3 regions of the Clostridium sp. CM039 genome follow, and region 2 is predicted to be linked to each of the others. Evidence: predicted binding sites of a transcription regulator. Region 2 holds the regulator's gene; each other region holds the start of a gene.
The links. Region 2 encodes HrcA, which represses chaperone genes, less so after heat shock. Its sites were predicted from a motif close to TGTTAGCACTCNNNNNNNNNGAGTGCTAACA; they were not measured.

Region 1 (6,891 bases), 820 kb from region 2:
AGTTAATGAGCGGACAATGGGGTAAAAAAGTAAAGTATTCCATCTTTGGAGAATCGCATGGAAGAGGAATAGGAATAATTATTGATGGATTACCGCCAGGTATAAAGCTTGATATGGATTTTATTAATAGTGAAATGCAAAGACGCGCTCCAGGACGAGATGAATTTTCAACTAAAAGAAAAGAAGGTGATAAATTTGAAATACTAAGTGGATATTTTAATGGATATACCACAGGGACACCTCTTTGTAGCGTTATTTTTAATGAAAATCAAAATTCGAAGGATTACGATAAGTTAAAGGATTTAGTAAGACCGGGTCATGCTGATTTTACAGGAAAGGTTAAATATTCAGGCTTTAACGATTATAGAGGTGGCGGACATTTCTCAGGAAGAATTACAGCACCACTTGTTTTTGCAGGTGCTGTTGCGAAACAGATACTTTTTGATAAGGGAATCGAAATAGGAAGTCACATTTTAAGTATTGGGAATGTGTTTGATAGTTATTTTGATGGAGTCAATTTAAAGAAACAGATATTAGCAGATATTCTAAAGAAAGATTTTCCTGTAATTGATGATTCAAAGGGAAAAGAAATGAAGAACATTATATTAAAGGCGAAGGAAGAAACAGATTCGGTTGGAGGTATAATTGAAGCTACTATATTAAATGTGCCTTGTGGACTGGGGGAACCATTCTTTGATTCTATAGAGAGCAATTTAGCTCAATTACTATTTTCTGTGCCTGCAGTTAAGGGGGTAGAATTTGGCATGGGCTTTCAAATAACAAAACTTCGGGGAAGCGTATCAAATGATGTACCGTGCATTAAAAATGGGAGTGTATTGACGAAAACTAACAATAATGGTGGAATTAATGGTGGTATTTCTAATGGAATGCCGATAGTTTTTAGGGTAGCTATGAAACCAACACCTTCTATTGCAAAAACTCAAGATACCATTGATATGGTGACTTGTGAAAATTCGGAAGTATCTGTTACAGGAAGGCATGACCCTTGCATAGTTTTAAGAGCGCTAGCAGTGATAGAAGCTTGCGCTGCAATGAGTATTTTAGATTTTATTTGAAGGATGTGCTTTAATGAGTAAATTAGATGATTTTAATATAGATAATTTAAGAAGTGAAATTGATAAAATTGACTCAAGCCTTGTATCATTATTTGAAAAGCGTATGGAAGTAGTTTTAAAGGTAGCTGAATATAAAAAAAATAATCATATGGAAGTTTTAAATAAGGCTAGAGAAGAAATAGTTATAAAGAAGAATTTAGACTTAGTTAAAAATAAAAATTTGTTTTTAGAGGTAGAAGAATTTTTCAAATCCGTTATGGAAATAAGTAGAGGGTTTCAAAACAAAAATTTAAATCGGGAGGGGGCTTTTGCTACTGAGAAAAAGCTAACAGTTGGTTTTTATGGCGTAACAGGTTCCTTTAGCGAACAAGCTTTAAAGGGATATTTCGGTGAAAATGTGGACGCAAAAGCAATAAGTGAGTTTGAAGATATATTTTTGCAATTGAAATATGGGAAGATAAATTATGGTGTTATCCCTATAGAAAATTCTTCCACAGGAGCAATATCCGCGGTTTATGACCTTCTAAATAAATATAATTTTTATATAACAGGAGAAAAATATCTTAAAATAAGCCAAAACTTAATGGGAATTAGAGGATCAACACTAGATGATATCAAAGAGGTTTACTCTCATCCACAGGGATTAGAGCAAAGTATGGAATTTTTAAAAGGCTACAAGCAGTGGAAGTTAGTTCCCTATAACAGCACTGCAAAAAGTGCGCAGTTAGTTAAAGATAGACAGGACAAAACCTTGGCAGCCATAGCTAGCGCTAAGGCAGCGGAAATATACAACCTTGAGATTTTGCAGAAAAATGTAAATTCAAATGCAACAAATATGACTAGGTTTGTTGTTATTGGTAAAGAGTTGGAGTCAACTAGCGGAAACAATAAAACAAGCCTAGTTTTATCTACTACCCACAAGGCAGGTTCGCTCTATCATGTTTTAAAGCATTTTGAAGAAAATGGTATAAACCTTTTGAAAATTGAATCTAGACCAATAAAGGATAAGCCATGGGAATATTTCTTTTACATAGATTTCCACGGAAACATAGATGAAGATAAAATTATATCTTCAATTAAGTTAATTAAAAAGAATAGCCGTTATTTTAAAATATTGGGCAATTATAAAAGTGAAATGATTGACAATGAATAAATGATATTAGTAAGTTTTACTTAAGAAATGAGGGTGAGTTATGTCAGAGTTATATGGTTTACTTGGAGAAAAACTATCACATAGTGTTTCGCCGCAAATACATTCAATGGTATTTAATAAATTGAATATGAAGGGTTATTATCATCTCTTCGAATTTAAAAGCAAAGATCTGAAAGCAGCAATGGCCGGATTTAATGTTATTAAACCAAGAGGTATTAATGTAACTATTCCTTATAAAATTAAGGTTATGGAATTACTTGATGAGGTTAGCATAGAAGCAAAAGCGATAGGATCTGTAAACACCCTAAAGTTTGAGGAAAACAAAACTATTGGATACAACACAGATTACTTTGGAATTGGAATGCTTTTCAATAAGTATGATATTGAAGTGAAAAATAAAAAAGCAACAATACTTGGAAACGGTGGAGTAGCAGTTACTGTGGTTCAATATTTATTAAATAAGGGAATAACTGAAATTACTGTAGTTACAAGAGATATCTCAAGGATTAAGGAAAACAGCAAATTTAATGGTTGTAAATTGATTTCTTATAATGAAATTCAAGGGCTTAAAGAGTCAGATATAGTGGTAAACTGTACACCACTTGGAATGTATCCTAATTTGGACAATTCTCCAATTGAAAAGAAACATATTGGTAAATTTGGCGCCGCTGTAGATATGATCTACAATCCTAAGGAAACCCTATTTTTAAAGTATGCGAAGGAGACGGGTTTAAAAGCAGTTAATGGTCTTTATATGCTAGTTGGCCAGGCAATTGCTGCTCAGGAAATCTGGAATGATATTAAGATCCCAAAGATAATAATTGATGAAATTTATGATGAACTAGAAAAGGGAGTAGAAAATTAAAAGATGAAAAATATAGTTTTAATTGGGATGCCCGGTTGTGGTAAAAGTGTCATTGGAGAAATAATCGCAGAAAAGATAGAAATGGCATTTATAGACATAGATGCATATATTGAAGCTAGTACAAATCTTACGATTACTGAAATGTTTAAAAATGGTGAGGCTGGATTTAGAGACATAGAATCTAAAGTAGTTGAGAAATTATCTAAAAAAAATCGAGTAATTATTTCAACTGGCGGTGGAGTGATTAAAAAACATGAAAATATTTTAAATTTAAAGAAAAATGGTATTATAATTTACATAAACCGTCCTATTGAAAATATAGTAGCGGATATAGATGTTGAGACCCGCCCCTTACTAGCAAAAGATCCATCTAAGCTTTATAGATTGTTTGAGGAGAGAGGTCACTTGTACAAACAATATTGTGACTATGAGGTTATGAATACTAGTGATATTTACGATGTAGTGAATAATATCATAGAAATATATATAAATGAGATGTCGTTAATTAAATAACTTAACACAGAAAAAAAGCTGTTGATTATTAAACAGTATCGTTGAAAAATAATTGTAAACAAGTATTTTATCATTTAGCATTGAGTAATATGGAAATTATTATTGTGAAATGAATTCAAATAAAGTAATATATATATAAGATTAAATTCAAAACAACAAATTATCTATATTTAAAATGGAGAGAGTAAATTAATAAATGTTTGAGATGGAAGAAAAATATATTATGTACGTTGACAAATTATAAAAAAAGGTGTAGTTTATAACTAGCGTTAGCACTCGATAACATAGAGTGCTAACAAAATAAAAAATAAGAAGATTTGGTACGAAAGGGGAAATTTTAATTGGAAAAAAAGCAGTTTAAAACGGAGTCTAAGAGAATTCTGGATATGATGGTAAATTCAATATATACTCATAGGGATATTTTTTTAAGAGAACTTATCTCTAATGCTAGTGATGCTATTGATAAAATTTATTATAAGACATTAGCGGATGATTCATTGAATTTTGATAAGGGTAATTACTATATTACAATAGCCAGTGATAAGTTAACTAGAACAATAAAAATTTCTGATACAGGAATTGGAATGACAGAAGCTGAACTTAGTGATAACCTAGGAGTTATAGCTAAAAGTGGCTCTTTAGCATTCAAAAAAGAAAATGAAATAAAAGATGGGTACGACATAATTGGACAATTTGGAGTGGGATTTTATTCTGCATTTATGGTAGCAGATAATATTACTGTTATAAGTAAAGTTTTTGGTAGTGATGAAGCACATAAATGGGAATCTAATGGTGCAGAGGGTTATACCATAGAACCTTGCGCAAAAGATACTGTTGGAACAGAAATTATACTTAAAATAAAAGAGAATACAGAAGATGATAACTTTGATGAATTTCTTGATGAAAATGGACTAAAATCTATTGTAAAGAAATACTCCGATTTCATTAGGTATCCAATTAAAATGGATATAAGTCAGTCAAGACTTAAAGAAGGTAGTGAAACAGACTACGAAGACTTCGTTGAGGAAAAGACTGTAAACAGCATGGTTCCTATATGGAGAAAAAATAAAAGCGAACTTACTGATGAAGATTATGATAATTTTTACGCTGAAAAGCACTATGGATTTGACAAACCAGCAAGGCATATCCATATTAGTGTTGATGGTGTTATAAGTTATAATTCAATTTTATATATTCCAGAAAAAACGCCTTATGATTTCTATACAAAAGAATATGAAAAAGGCTTAGAATTATATTCAAGTGGTGTTTTAATCATGGATAAGTGTGCAGATTTATTGCCTGACTATTTTAGTTTTGTAAAAGGAATAGTTGATTCAGAAGATCTGTCGCTTAACATATCTAGAGAAGTACTGCAACATGATAGACAACTTAAACTTATAGCTAAAAACATTAAAACTAAAATTAAAAATGAGTTAGATAGTTTACTTAAAAATGAAAGAGAAAAATATGAAGAATTTTATGAAGCATTTGGAAGACAATTGAAGTATGGTATTTATAGCGATTTTGGAAGTAACAAAGATGTTTTGCAAGATTTATTGTTGTTTTATTCATCAAAGGAGAAAAAGAATGTTACTTTAGATGAATATGTTTCTAGAATGCCAGAGGATCAAAAATATATTTATTATGCTTCAGGAGAATCAAACGCGCGAATTGAAAAATTACCACAAATTGAAATGGTATCAGATAAGGGATTCGAAATTTTATATTTCACGGATGAGGTAGACGAATTCGCTGTGAAAATGATAATGAAGTACAAAGAAAAGGAATTTAAATCTGTATCAAGTGGTGACTTAGGTATAGAAGTAGATGAAAAAGAAAATCCTTCTAGCACTGATGAAAAAGACAATAAAGAATTATTTGAACATATGAAAAGTGTTTTAACAGGTAGAGTTAAGGATGTTAGGGCATCAAAAAGACTTAAGAACTACCCAGTATGTTTATCAAATGATGGTGACCTTACAATAGAAATGGAAAAAACATTAAATTCTATGCCTAACAATGAAAACATAAAAGCAGATAAGGTTTTAGAAATAAATATAAATAATGATATGTTTAAAGTACTTAAGGAATCTTTCGAAAAAGATAAAGTTAAGTTAGATTTATATACTAATATATTATATAATCAGGCGCTACTTATTGAAGGATTACCGATTAACGATCCGGTAGAATTCACAAACAATATATGTAAAGTAATGATATAAGAAAAATACGCTTTCAATAAAAATTTAAGAGAGCTTTGCAAAAGCGTTACAAATATATAAAAAAAGCATATGCTATATTTGGAAGATGGTTTCTGTATTGTGAAATATAACCCATAAACTAGACAGTTTAAAAAAAATGACCTATGTTAGCACTAAAAAGTGAGTCCTGTATTGAGCAGGGCTCATTTTATTTAATCCCCACTGGTATCTGTCATTATTATAGTAACTCATATAACTATCAACTATTCCTACTAACTCACCGAATGACATAGCTTGTTTATATTCCATCTCGTCTTTCATATGCCCGAAAAATGATTCCATAGGAGCATTATCTAAACAATTACCTTTTCTAGACTTTGATTGTGTCAGTCCTAATTCTTTAACACGAGATTGAAAATCTGCATTTGTATAATGAAATCCTTGATCAGGGTGTATAATTGTATCTGAATTATCTTCCAAATTAAGGTTGCATTCTAACCTATTAAGCGTTTTTAACACTATACTCAATCTGATATTGTTTAAATTCTCGTTTTAATAGGTTTGATAGTGTTTTATGTTCATGGTTTGCTTTTAACATCTTAGCATAAGTCTTTGCCCTTCCTACCTTAGTAATTAAACTATATTTTTTCATAAGCCTTCTTATACGTTTGTGATTCGTTCATTTATTAATCCAGCTTCCCCCAAATGATCATAGATTTTTCTCCAGCGAGCCAGCGTATTGACTGGGTTTCGCTTTTCTATTATAGATATGTCAAATCCACAATGCCTAAAGAAATCCATAGGGGCTTTTTTAGAGTCCATTGATATCTATCTTTATTATAATAGTTCGCATAGTCCTTAATTTCATTTTTTACGCTTTTAGAATAGCAGGCTACCGCCTGAAAAATCATGTGATATTTTAAGTTGAATAATATATCGTGAATACATTTTTTTGTCTCAAAGCTAACAAATTTAAATTATATAACGACTTATGGTCTAAAATATGTATTTCATGGTAATAGAGTTTACACTATTTGTACATCTGTGTAAAATGATTATTATAAAGTAATGCCCTATGTATGA
Region 2 (6,891 bases):
TGTAATGGATATCTCTTTTTCTACCCCAAAAACAGCCTCTTCAAAATGCAGGTTTAGATTATATTCTAAATCTGCACCTTTTTTAGGTCCATTCTGATTTCTTGAAGAGAATCCTCCACCTCCAAATATGTCGCCAAATATATCTCCAAAACCACCAAATCCTGAAAAATCAGAGCTACCCTCAAAGCCTGCTCCATTTGCATCAGCTGTACCATATTGATCATATCTTGATCTTTTCTCTGAATCAGATAAAACTTGGTATGCTTCATTCATTTCTTTGAATTTGTCTTCCGCCGCTTTATTATCTGGATTTCTATCTGGATGATACTTTAATGCACCCTTTTTAAAAGCTTTCTTAACTTCTTCCTCACTGGCACCTCTTTCTATGCCAAGAGTTTCATAATAATCTTTTTTTGACATCTAGCTTTTCACCACCTAAAATATATATACTTCTATATTATAAACTAATCTCTAATATAAAGTAATCCTTAAAATAATTTAACCATCACTATTATATAGTTTTTCTATGCATATTGCTAATATTTCTTTACATAACTCATCTCCTGCGGAGCTGTGTACATTAAATCATATCCTGCGGAGCTGCATATCAATGACTTCATAGGGATATTTTTACTCCCACTTAAGTTTTATTCTTGTTAAGGTATTTAACTCCCACTTATATAAGTGGGAGTCTTTCCTCCTGAAATGTCATTAAAATAAGGGAAGGGTAGTTACCCATCCCTTATTTTAAATTGATTTTACTAATTATTTATCTTCTTTTTTTTCATCTTCTTCTACTTTAAAGTCAGCATCCACTACATTGTCATCTTTATGATCATTTCCATCTGCGTTAGTTTCGCCTGGGTTTGCTCCTTGCTCTTTTTCTGCTTCTGCTTGATATATTTTTGTAGTTACTGCATAGAAAGCCTCAGTTAATTCTTCAGTAGATTTCTTAATAGCTTCTATATCTTCTCCGTCTTTAACTTTTTTAAGAGCTTCTAATTTAGCATCAATATCTTTTTTATCATCTTCTGTTACTTTTTCTCCAAGCTCAGTTAAGCTTTTTTCAGTTTGGTATACTAACTGTTCTGCATTGTTCTTAACTTCAATTTCTTCTTTTCTAGTTTTGTCTTCTTCTGCAAATTTTTCTGCTTCTTTTACTGCTTTATCAATTTCATCATCACTTAAATTAGTTGATGCTGTAATTGTTATCTTAGCTTCTTTTCCTGTTCCTTTATCTTTAGCTGATACATTGACTATACCGTTAGCATCTATATCAAAAGTAACCTCTATTTGTGGAATTCCTCTTGGTGCTGCAGCAATTCCCGAAAGAGTAACTCTTCCTAAAGTCTTGTTACCTGCAGCCATTTGTCTCTCACCTTGAACAATGTTAATTTCAACTGATGTTTGACCATCTGCAGCTGTTGAGAATACTTGACTCTTTTTAGCTGGGATTGTAGTATTTCTTTCAATTAAAGGAGTAGCTATTCCACCTAGAGTTTCAATTCCTAGTGTTAATGGAGTTACGTCAAGAAGTAAAACATCTTTAACTTCCCCACTTAATACTCCTGCTTGAACTGCTGCACCGAGTGCTACACATTCATCTGGATTTACTCCCTTTGAAGGATCTTTTCCAGTAAAGTTTTTAACTGCTTCTTGAACTGCTGGTGTTCTTGTTGAACCACCTACAAGTACAATTTTATCTATTTCATTAAGTGATAACCCTGCATCTGCAAGTGCTTTTTTCATTGGTTCTATTGTAGCATTTACTAAATCGTGAGTTAACTCATTAAACTTAGCTCTTGTTAAATTTATATCTATATGCTTTGGACCTGTTGCATCTGCAGTAATAAATGGTAGATTAACATTTGTTTGCATTGATGATGATAATTCAATTTTAGCTTTTTCAGCAGCTTCTTTTAATCTTTGAAGTGCCATTTTATCATTTCTTAAATCTATTCCATTATCCGCTTTAAAAGTGTCGGCTATGTGATTCATAACCTTTTCGTCAAAGTCATCTCCACCAAGTTTAGTGTTACCATTAGTTGATTTTACTTCGAATAAACCATCACCAAGTTCTAATATAGATACATCAAATGTACCGCCACCTAAATCATATACTAATATTTTTTGGTTAACATCCATTTTATCTAAACCATAAGCTAGAGCTGCCGCTGTTGGCTCATTTATTATTCTTTTAACTTCAAGTCCAGCTATTTTTCCTGCGTCTTTTGTTGCTTGTCTTTGGCTATCATTGAAATAAGCAGGTACAGTTATTACAGCTTCTGTAACTGTTTCTCCTAAATAAGCCTCAGCATCAGCTTTTATTTTTTGTAAAATATACGCCGAAATTTCTTGTGGTGTATGTGATTTTCCATCAATATCTACTTTATGATTGGAACCCATTTCTCTTTTAATTGACATTATTGTTTTGTCTGGGTTTGTAATTGCTTGCCTCTTTGCTACTTGACCTACTAATCTTTCTCCATTAGCTTGGAATGAAACTACAGATGGTGTAGTTCTTGCACCCTCTGAATTAGAAATTACTACGGGTTCTCCACCCTCCATAACTGCTACACATGAGTTTGTTGTACCTAAATCTATTCCTATAATTTTTCCCATTATTATTTCCTCCTCATATTCCTTTTAGACCATAACAATTATAATTGTTATAATTCTTATATTTTATTATAATATTTTTTTATAATATTTTTTTTATAATCCAAATCTTTAATTTGCAACTTTAACCATACTATGCCTTAATACCTTGTTATCTTTTTTATAACCTTTTTGGAATACTTCTACTATTTCATTAGTTCCATATTGTTCATCTTCAACATGCATTACTGCATTATGAAGATTTGGGTCAAATTCACCTTCTGAGACTAATTCTTCTACCCCTAATTTAGTAAAGGCATCATTAAATTGTCTTACCGTCATCTCCACACCGACTCTTAGATCTTCCCCAGTTCCTTCAACAGAAAGTGCTCTTTCTAAGTTATCAAGTACTGGCAAAACCTCTTTTAAAACATCGGCGCAAGCATCTGTGTATATACCATGTTTCTCTTTTACTGTTCTTTTTCTAAAGTTCTCATATTCAGCAGATGTCCTTAAATATTTGTCTTTAAAATCATCTAGCTCACTCTGTAATTTAATGTTTTCTTCTTCTAATTTTTTCTTATTTTTTTTCATATCTTTTTCACTTTCTAAAAGTTCTTCAACTTCTTCTACTATTTCAGCTTCTTCTGCAGTTTCCTCTATAGAACCCTCTGTCTCTTCCATAGTGCTTTGACTTTCGCCAGCTTCATCAACTGAGCTTGAAGCCCCATTATTAGGTATTGATGTGTTTTCTTCTTTTAAATCTTCTTTTAAAATTTCCTGATTATTTGTATTCACTAAATCATCCCTCCATTTCTGGCTCAAAGTAAATCTTTTAATTTTAAAATTTATCTATGATCATCATAAATTTGAGCTATATTATCATTTAATTCTTTAACTATCCCAGTTAGTACAGATATAACTTTTCCATAAGGTATTCTTGTTGGTCCTATAACGCCAATAGATCCGAGCGGTATTCCGGACGCGCTATAAACAGCTGTTATAATACTGCATTCGCGAGCACATTCAACAAAATTTTCTTCACCAATTTTAATTGTAATATTACCTGTAATGTCCCCTACTCCTAGTAAACTATTTATACTCTCTTTATTGTCTACTAAAACTAAGAACTCACGAGCTTTAGTAATATTGTTATATTCTGGGTAGTTAAATATATTTGCAGCACCCTGAATATATACTTCTGAAGTCTCAACACCAGACAAACTATCATATAGAGCTGGAATAATTCCATCAAAAATTTCTTGATAAAATGCTAAATCTCTTTTTAAATTATTAATAACTTCTAAATTTATTTGCTCAATTGTAAGCTTTCTCAATCTAAAATTAAGCATATTGTTAAGTTTTGCAATGCTATCACTACCAATAGGTTTTCTAATCTTAATAACATTATTTTTGATGATACCACTGTCTGTAATAATTACAAACAAAATACTCTCAGCATCTAGATTCATTAGCTGAATATATTTTATACAGCTCTTTTGAACAGATGGTGCCTTAACTATAGATGTAAGATTTGTAAGAAGAGAAAGCATTTGTGTTGCTTGCTTAACGATTTTATCAACCTCATATAAAGCAGCATTAATAAGGTGATTTTTGATCATATATTCTTCCTCATTGGATAATTTCGTAAGTTCCATAAGTCTATCAACATATAATCTATAACCCTTATCTGATGGTTTTCTACCAGATGATGTATGCAACTGTTCTATATATCCCAGCTCTTCGAGGTCTGACATTTCATTTCTTATAGTAGCTGGACTAATACCTAAATCGTACTTTTTAGCTATGGTTCTGGATCCAACAGGCTCACCATTATTTATATAATCTGTAATTATAGCCTGAAGTATTTTAATTTTTCTTTCATCCATTTCCATAATATCACCTCTTTTATTAGCACTCACTACAGTTGAGTGCTAACGAGTATGTATTAAAAATATCATTTGCTAATGTATTTGTCAATAACCTTAATTTTTTAATTTAGCCACTATATGTTGATTATATCGATTTAAATTAAGTATACTACGCTTTCCTTTGATTTTCGTGGTGCTATAATATTAATATCTTTAGACAAAAATTTATGGCAATGCATTTATAGAAGAAATTCTGCCATAATCACATTCGATATTTCAATACCTTCATAAGTTAAAAAAATATTGTTATCATTTTCCTCCATGAATCCATTACTTACATATTTATTTATTACTTCCCTATAAACACTATCTATATCTTTGTCAAATCTTTTCCTAAATTCACTTTTGCTTATGCCTACATTCTTTCTAAGACCCATAAACATAAACTCTTCCATATCATCTTTAAATGAATTCTTTATTTTTTCCACTATTGCACAACAATCAACATTTATTTTCTTAATATATTTTTCTATATTTTCTTCATTTCTATACCTAAACCCATCCCTATATGAATGAGAGGAAGCGCCGCATCCTATATATTCGCCCATTTCCCAATATACTAAATTGTGTCTACATGACTTATTGATTTTTGCAAAATTTGAAATTTCATATTGTATATACCCTTTTCCTCTTAAATATTCTATTGTCTGTGCGTACATAGTTCGTTCTATTTCCTCATCCGGAAGCTTTAATGTGCCTTCTTCAAGCCCTTTATAAAAAGCCGTTCCCTCTTCCACTATTAGACTATAGCAAGATAAGTGTTCTGGATTAAGGTTAGTTACATTCTCTAAAGTCTCTATCCACTGCTTAAGCGTTTGAGACGGAAGTCCAAACATTAAATCTACATTGATATTATCAAAACCTAGATTTCTAGCCATTTGAAAGCTTTGTTTAAAATCTTCAATAGTATGGATTCTACCCAGCTTTTTAAGCAAAGAATCTTGAAAGGCTTGAAGTCCAATGCTGATCCTATTTACTCCTATTTTTTTTAAAAAGTTTAATATTTCCCCTGTAAATGTTCCGGGGTTTCCTTCCACTGTAAACTCTAAATCGTCACACATATCCAATCTATCAATACTTTTCCCTATCATTTCCCAGCCCGCTAAAGATAAATAGGTGGGAGTTCCCCCACCTATAAATATAGTTTTTATTTTTTTATCTCTTATACTATTTATTTCTTTTGCTAGAGCTGCGGCATAATCAAGCATACACTCCTCTTTACCAGCAAATGACGGAAAATCACAATATAAACACTTCTGCTTGCAAAAAGGAATATGTATATACAACGCAACATTCTTCATAGTTTAAGCCTCACTTTATTCCTAATCTACTTTAAGTATAGCCATAAATGCTTCTTGTGGAACTTCTACACTTCCCACTTGTCTCATTCTCTTTTTACCTTCTTTTTGTTTCGATAATAATTTTTTCTTTCTTGAGATATCTCCACCATAACATTTAGCTAAAACATCTTTTCTAAGTGCCTTTACAGTTTCTCTTGCTATTATCTTTGAGTTTATAGATGCTTGTATTGGTATCTCAAACATTTGTCTTGGTATAAGCTCTTTTAGTTTTTCAGCCATAATTCTTCCTCTATGGTAAGCTCTTTCCTCCGGAACAATCATAGACAGCGCATCTACTTTATCTCCTTTAAGTAAAATATCTAGTTTTACGAGCTGAGTCGTGGTATAACCCTTAAATTCATAATCAAAAGATGCATATCCTTTTGTTCTTGATTTTAAGGCATCGAAAAAGTCGTATACTATTTCATTAAGAGGCATGTCATAATTGAGCACTACTCTAGTGGTTTCTATATATTTCATATCAATATATACGCCTCTTTTTTCTTGACACAACTCCATAACTGATCCTAAATATTCTGATGGTGTTATGATAGACGCTTTAACTACTGGCTCTTCCATATAACTAATTTCCGTTGGTTCTGGAAGATTTGTAGGATTTGTTATTTCTATTAATTCTCCATTAGTTTTCATTACTTTATATATAACTGATGGGGCTGTCGTAATGATTTCTATATTAAATTCTCTTTCTATTCTTTCTTGTATTATCTCCATATGAAGAAGGCCTAAGAATCCACATCTAAATCCAAATCCTAAAGCGATAGATGTCTCGGGTTCAAATCCTAGCGCTGCATCATTTAACTGGAGCCTTTCTAGTGCCTCTTTTAATTCTCCATATCTAGCACCATCTACCGGATAAATACCACTAAACACCATAGGCACTGCTGGTTTATATCCCTTAAGCGGCTTAGACGCTGGTCTAGACGCTTCTGTTATTGTATCCCCAACTCGTGCATCCCTAACATTTTTTATAGATGCTGTTATATATCCAACATCCCCAGCAC
Region 3 (6,891 bases), 1.9 Mb from region 2:
TTTCCAACGCCTGCAGATTTAGAAGAAGCTACTATAGAAGAAATTCAGAGTTGTAGTCTGGGGTTTAGATCTAAATATGTAAAAAACACAGTACATCAGGTATATACTGGTGAAGTGAATTTGGAGCTTATTAAAGCCGCGGAAGATGATATTTGCCATGAAGAACTAAAAAAACTTAGTGGAATAGGCCCAAAAGTGGCGGATTGTATTATGTTATTTTCTATGCAAAAATATTCTGCTTTCCCAGTGGATGTGTGGGTTAAGAGGGCGATGCAATTTTTTTATTTAGCACCAGATGTCTCTCTACCTAAAATAAGGACCTTCGCTAGAGACAAATTTGAAAACTTAGCAGGTTTTGCACAACAGTATTTGTTTTATTATGCAAGAGAAAATAATATTAAAATAGAATAAATTAAGCAAAGCAAGTAATACTATATAAAACTATGAGTTACTATTGAAATAAATACAAGAGTGAAGAGGATGAAAAACAATGAAAAGAATGTGGAATAGTATTAGAATGAAGGTATCAGGATATAAACAATATATATTACTATCAGCAGTTTTGCTAGCTTTCGCATACATAGGATATGAATATTATTTCAAGTATTCATATATATTGAGAAATCCGAATATATTAAAAGAAGTTATTCTTTCTTATGGAAATTTCAGTGTTTTAATTTTCATTCTTATGCAGGTTTTACAAGTAGTAGTTTTTTTTATTCCAGGAGAATTTATACAAATTGCTGGAGGATATATTTTCGGTGCATTTTTAGGCGGTATAATATCTTTAATGGGTATTACTTTAGGAGGTATAATAGTATATCTTATTGCTAATAGTTATGGTAGGCCTTTTGTGGAGAAGTTGTTATTAAAAAAGAAAGTGAAATTTTTTAGAAAAATATTAAAAATAGGAAGCAAAAAAAATGTTATATTCATATTTTTTTTAATCCCAGGAATACCTAAAGATGCTCTAATATACATATGTGGAGTATCTGATGTTTCTTTTAAAGATTTCTTTATATATTCAACACTCGGTAGAATTCCAGGGATTTTTATTTCTTCTTATTTTGGTCAAAAAATAGATGCATGGGATGTTACAAGTTTAATAACTATAGGCATAACAATGAGTATTATATCAATAGTAGGGATTTTTAAAGGAAATACTATAATAAAAAATGTAATTAAAAAGAAAAAATCTTATTAAAAAGTTACGATAACACATGTTTTATAAAATATTATAAAGAGCGTAGCTTTTTATATTGTGATTTATATATACACCTTAATATTATGCTACTTATAGTAATCAAAATAATTATTAATATTGCACAATGGAAGAAAAAATCCTGTGGAAGGATCGTTATTATTGGATCGTATTCAATATCAAATAACCAGTAATCATTTTTAAAGAAAATATGATGAAAAGCAGTGAAGCTTTTATCGAAATTAATTAAAAAGGGTATAAGTAATATTATAGGTACGATAATAAGAAAAATGGAACTAGTTAACAAGTATCTTATTGTTTTGTGTCTCTTATTTATGATTATACCTATAATACTTATTAATATGGAGAAAAATAGCATTACCTTAAGATTATCAAATATTATTTTAACTTCCTTAAAATGAATTTTACCATTATTGGATGAAGGTAGCGTTGGAAGAGTGAATTCTTCAATTTTATTTTGAGTTAAATATGTGATTACATAGTCATAATTAGTCTTTAGTTCCTTTTTATTTAAATTAGAAGATTCTTCAATTTTTAAAACATCAATATCCATATAGTATAATGGTTTAAAAAGCAAAGTAAGATTTATGCTTAAAATTATAAAAGAAAAAGTAAAACTTAAGATAAAAAACGTTTTGAATGAAAATTTAATAAGCGTTTTTACATTTCTGAAAATGGAGTCTCTAAAAAAATAGTTATTAAACCATTTATATAGACTATTCATAAAATCACCTCTATTAGTGATTTTAACAATAAATCAAAATATATTCAATGATAATAAAAATGTGCTAAAATTATAATTTCATTAAAAAGTAAGTAAACAAGAGAAAAACTATATAATGCAGTGATAACTAAACATAATATAGTTTAGTTGCGTATAAATGGTATAATATATGGAATAGGTGAAGTTGATATTATAATGATTATTAATTAAAATATTAGGTATAGAACTCATTAGCACTCAGATGTGATGAGTGCTAACAAAAACAACAAAAATATATAAGGAGGGGTTTAAAATGAATATTAGACCACTTAGTGATAGAGTGTTAATTAAAAGATTAGAGGCAGAAGAAACTACAAAAAGTGGAATACTTCTTGCAGGAGCTTCAAAGGAAAAACCACAAGAGGCTGAAGTAGTTTCAGTAGGACCAGGAAAAGTTGAAGATGGGAAAGTAATTAAAATGGAAGTTAAGGCAGGGGATATAATATTATTCTCTAAATATTCAGGAAGTGAAATAAAATATGATGGTATTGAGTATATCATATTAAAGCAAGATGAACTATTAGCTGTAATTGAAAAATAACATTAACGTAATAATAATTAAATAATAATTGATAGTAAATGATTATTTAATCATTAGCGTCGTATAGGAGGGTTTAAAATGGCTAAAGATATATTGTTTGGAGAAGAAGCAAGAAGAGCTATGCAAAGAGGTGTAGATAAACTTGCAAACACTGTTAAAATAACACTCGGACCTAAAGGAAGAAATGTTATTTTAGATAAAAAGTTTGGATCACCATTAATAACAAATGATGGTGTTACTATAGCTAGGGAAATAGAGCTAGAAGATGCATTTGAAAATATGGGAGCACAACTTGTTAAAGAAGTTGCTACAAAGACAAATGATGTAGCAGGAGATGGTACAACTACAGCTACATTGCTTGCCCAAGCTATAATAAGAGAAGGTTTAAAAAATGTTACAGCTGGTGCCAATCCAATGTTAATAAGAACTGGTATAAAAATGGCTGTAGATAAAGCTGTTGAAGAAATTAAAAAATCTTCTAAACCAGTTAATGGTAAGGAAGATATATCGAGAGTTGCTGCTATATCAGCTAGTGATGAAGTAACGGGAGCTCTAATTGCTGATGCTATGGAAAGAGTAGGCAACGAAGGTGTTATAACTGTAGAAGAATCAAAATCTATGGGAACAGAACTTGATGTTGTTGAAGGAATGCAATTTGATAGAGGATATTTAAGTGCATATATGGTTACAGATGCAGAAAAAATGGAAGCAAATCTTGATGAGCCATATATTTTAATAACTGATAAGAAAATTACTAATATACAAGACATACTTCCAATACTTGAGCAAATCGTTCAACAAGGCAAAAAGTTATTAATAATTGCTGAAGATATTGAGGGTGAAGCTTTAAGCACATTAGTTGTTAATAAATTAAGAGGAACTTTTACTTGTGTAGCTGTTAAAGCACCAGGTTTTGGTGACAGAAGAAAAGAAATGCTTCAAGATATAGCAATCCTAACTGGAGGAGAAGTTATATGCGAAGAATTAGGAAGAGAACTAAAAGATGTTACTGTTGACATGCTTGGAAAAGCAGAAAGTGTTAAAATATCTAAAGAAAACACTACTATAGTAAATGGCAAGGGTGAAAAAGATACAATACATGATAGAGTTTCCCAAATTAAAAAGCAAATTGAAGAAACTACATCAGATTTTGATAGAGAAAAATTACAAGAAAGACTTGCTAAACTTGCAGGCGGAGTAGCTGTAATAAAAGTTGGAGCTGCTACTGAAACTGAATTAAAAGAAAAGAAACTCCGAATAGAAGATGCTCTTGCAGCTACAAAAGCAGCAGTTGAAGAGGGAATAGTTCCTGGTGGTGGAACAGTTTATATTAATGCTATTTCTGAGATTGCAAAATTATCATCAGATACACCAGATGTTCAAGTGGGTATTAACATAATTAAAAGAGCATTAGAAGAACCATTAAGACAAATAGCTACAAATGCTGGCGCTGAAGCTTCAGTTATAATAGAAAAAGTAAGAGAAAGCGCTGGAGAAAATGGATATGATGCTTTACGTGGAGAAATGGTAAACATGATAAAAGCTGGGATTGTTGATCCAACAAAAGTTGTAAGATCAGCACTTCAAAACGCAGCATCTGTTGCAGCAACATTCTTAACAACTGAAGTTGCAGTTGCAGATATTCCAGAAAAGAATTCAGCACCAATGGGTGGCGCACCAGGAATGGGAATGGATGGAATGTACTAAAAATAATTTGAACAATAATTATTATAAATAAAGTATATTCAAATAAAAAATTAACTAGGGTTTTGCCTTAGTTAATTTTTTTATTTTGTTAAGCCTTATAATTATGTTTCTAGTATGTTCGCGAACTAGTTCATGAACATACTAGAAATATTCATTGACAAATGCTTAAACATTAACTATCATTATTGTAATAACAAATTCAAAGAACAATTACGCTACTCATATATACCTTGAATATGGCAAGGAGTATCTACCGGAAGCCGTAAATTTCCGACTATGAGTAATCTTAGTATGAGCTTATTTTTGGCATGCTAATTTTACTTTAGTTAAGGTAGGATTAGTATGCCTTTTTATACTTTATACCTTATTTTAAAATATCGTATATATAAATATTCTTATGCTAATTATAAAGACGAATGTAAAATAAAATTGTGAAAGGGTGTTAATTAAATGGCAAAAATATTAAAACAAGCATATACTTTCGACGATGTATTGCTAGTTCCCAATAAGTCTAAAGTATTACCTAAGGATGTTAGTTTAGTTACTTACCTTACGAAAAAAATAAAACTTAACATACCTTTAATGAGTGCTGGTATGGACACTGTTACTGAGTCTAGAATGGCTATTGCTATGGCTAGAGAGGGTGGAATAGGAACTATACATAAGAACATGAGTATTGAAAACCAAGCTATTGAAGTGGATAGAGTTAAAAGACAAGAAAATGGTGTAATTACAGATCCATTCTTCTTATCTCCAGATAATATTTTAGAAGATGCATTAGCACTAATGAGTAAATATAGAATATCAGGAGTTCCAATTACAACAAATGGTAAATTAGTTGGAATAATCACTAATAGGGATATAGTTTTCGAAACTGATTATAGTAAGAAAATTAAAGATATAATGACAAGTGAAAATCTAATTACTGCATCAGAAGGAACAAGTATGCAGGAAGCTAAAGAACTTCTTAAAAAACATAAAATAGAAAAGTTACCTTTAGTAGATAGCGAAAATTATTTAAGAGGACTTATTACTATAAAAGATATAGAGAAAACCATAAAATTTCCGAATGCTGCAAAGGATTCTAGAGGAAGATTATTATGTGGTGCAGCTGTTGGTGTAACTGTAGACATAGCGGAGCGAGTAGCAGCCTTAGTGAAAGCTGGAGTAGATGTAATAACTATAGATACAGCTCATGGACATTCTTTTGGAGTAATGGATGCAGTACGAAAAATAAAAGCTGTATACCCAGAACTTCAAATAATAGCAGGGAACGTTGCTACGAGTGAGGCAACCAGAGATTTAATTGAGGCAGGAGCGGATTGTGTAAAAGTAGGGATAGGTCCTGGATCAATTTGTACTACAAGGATTGTAGCAGGAGTAGGAGTTCCACAACTTACAGCAGTTATGGATTGCGTTGAAGAGGGGAATAAATATGGAGTTCCTGTTATTGCAGACGGCGGCATAAAATACTCAGGAGATATAGTTAAGGCATTAGCAGCAGGTGCTAAAGTGGTAATGATGGGTTCTATGTTTGCAGGCTGTGAGGAAGCTCCAGGTGAAATGGAAATCTATCAGGGAAGAAGCTATAAGGTATATAGAGGCATGGGTTCTCTAAGTGCTATGGCTTGCGGAAGTAAGGATAGGTATTTCCAAGAAGGAAATAAAAAGTTAGTTCCAGAAGGGGTAGAAGGAAGAATACCTTTCAAAGGAAGTGTTATAGAAACTATATATCAGATGATAGGCGGTATACGTTCAGGAATGGGATATTTAGGTTCTGAAACGCTAGAGCAATTATTTGAGACTTCAACCTTTGTTGTCCAAACATCAGCAGGGCTAAGAGAAAGTCATCCACATGATGTGTCAATTACAAAAGAAGCGCCAAATTATAGCGTGAACAACTAGTACAGATGAGAATAGATAAAATATATATAAATAGCTAAGTATAAAGCTTAAGTGTACAGGAGGAAAAACATTGATTAATAGAGAATTAATTTTAGTTGTTGACTTTGGTGGTCAATATAATCAACTTATTGCAAGAAGAGTTAGAGAGAATAATGTTTATTGCGAAATAATACCATATACATCTTCTGCCGAAAAAATAAAAAACATGAATCCAAAAGGAATAATATTCACCGGCGGACCAAATAGTGTATACGCAAAAGGTGCTCCAAAGGTTGAAAAAGAAATATTCGAACTAGGTATTCCTATTTTGGGAATATGTTATGGTGCTCAACTAATGGCTCGAGTATTTGGTGGAGAAGTTATAACACCTGATGTTCGAGAATACGGAAAAGTAGAAGTTGACCTATGCAAAGATGCTACTATTTTTGCAGGAATAGAAAAGAATCAATGCTGGATGAGTCATACAGACCATATTTCTAAAGTACCAGAAGGATTTGATATAATTGCAACTACTAAAGATTGTCCAGTAGCTGCTATGGCGAGTGTTTCTAAAAAACTCTATGGAGTTCAATTTCACCCAGAAGTAAAACATACTCTTTTTGGTGAAGAAATGATTAGAAAGTTCCTATATGATGTTTGCGAGGTTAAAGGCGATTGGTCAATGTCATCTTTTGCGCAGGAAAAAATCAAGGCTATAAAAGAACTAGTTGGAGATAAAAAAGTACTTTGTGCTCTTTCAGGAGGCGTAGATTC

Region 1: htpG (molecular chaperone HtpG) is a predicted target of HrcA. The motif match lies at 3,875-3,905, and genes of this name have one in related genera.
Region 3: ACWJJ2_RS11360 (co-chaperone GroES) is a predicted target of HrcA. The motif match lies at 2,175-2,205, and genes of this name have one in related genera.

The regions. Positions count from the first base shown of each region.
Region 1 covers NZ_CM143649.1:1,056,528-1,063,418, reverse strand. Annotated here, with positions in the region: gene aroA (3-phosphoshikimate 1-carboxyvinyltransferase) at 1-25, shown strand, start outside; gene aroC (chorismate synthase) at 6-1,076, shown strand; gene pheA (prephenate dehydratase) at 1,090-2,229, shown strand; gene aroE (shikimate dehydrogenase) at 2,270-3,094, shown strand; gene ACWJJ2_RS05015 (shikimate kinase) at 3,098-3,607, shown strand; gene htpG (molecular chaperone HtpG) at 3,949-5,829, shown strand; gene ACWJJ2_RS05005 (IS3 family transposase) at 5,971-6,327, opposite strand; gene ACWJJ2_RS05000 (IS3 family transposase) at 6,570-6,719, opposite strand.
Region 2 covers NZ_CM143649.1:234,384-241,274, reverse strand. Annotated here, with positions in the region: gene dnaJ (molecular chaperone DnaJ) at 1-420, opposite strand, end outside; gene dnaK (molecular chaperone DnaK) at 766-2,622, opposite strand; gene grpE (nucleotide exchange factor GrpE) at 2,731-3,339, opposite strand; gene hrcA (heat-inducible transcriptional repressor HrcA) at 3,447-4,493, opposite strand; gene hemW (radical SAM family heme chaperone HemW) at 4,709-5,830, opposite strand; gene lepA (translation elongation factor 4) at 5,852-6,891, opposite strand, start outside.
Region 3 covers NZ_CM143649.1:2,399,371-2,406,261, reverse strand. Annotated here, with positions in the region: gene ACWJJ2_RS11375 (DNA-3-methyladenine glycosylase family protein) at 1-411, shown strand, start outside; gene ACWJJ2_RS11370 (TVP38/TMEM64 family protein) at 491-1,204, shown strand; gene ACWJJ2_RS11365 (TIGR01906 family membrane protein) at 1,236-1,946, opposite strand; gene ACWJJ2_RS11360 (co-chaperone GroES) at 2,239-2,526, shown strand; gene groL (chaperonin GroEL) at 2,605-4,233, shown strand; purine riboswitch at 4,433-4,530, shown strand; gene guaB (IMP dehydrogenase) at 4,684-6,138, shown strand; gene guaA (glutamine-hydrolyzing GMP synthase) at 6,212-6,891, shown strand, end outside.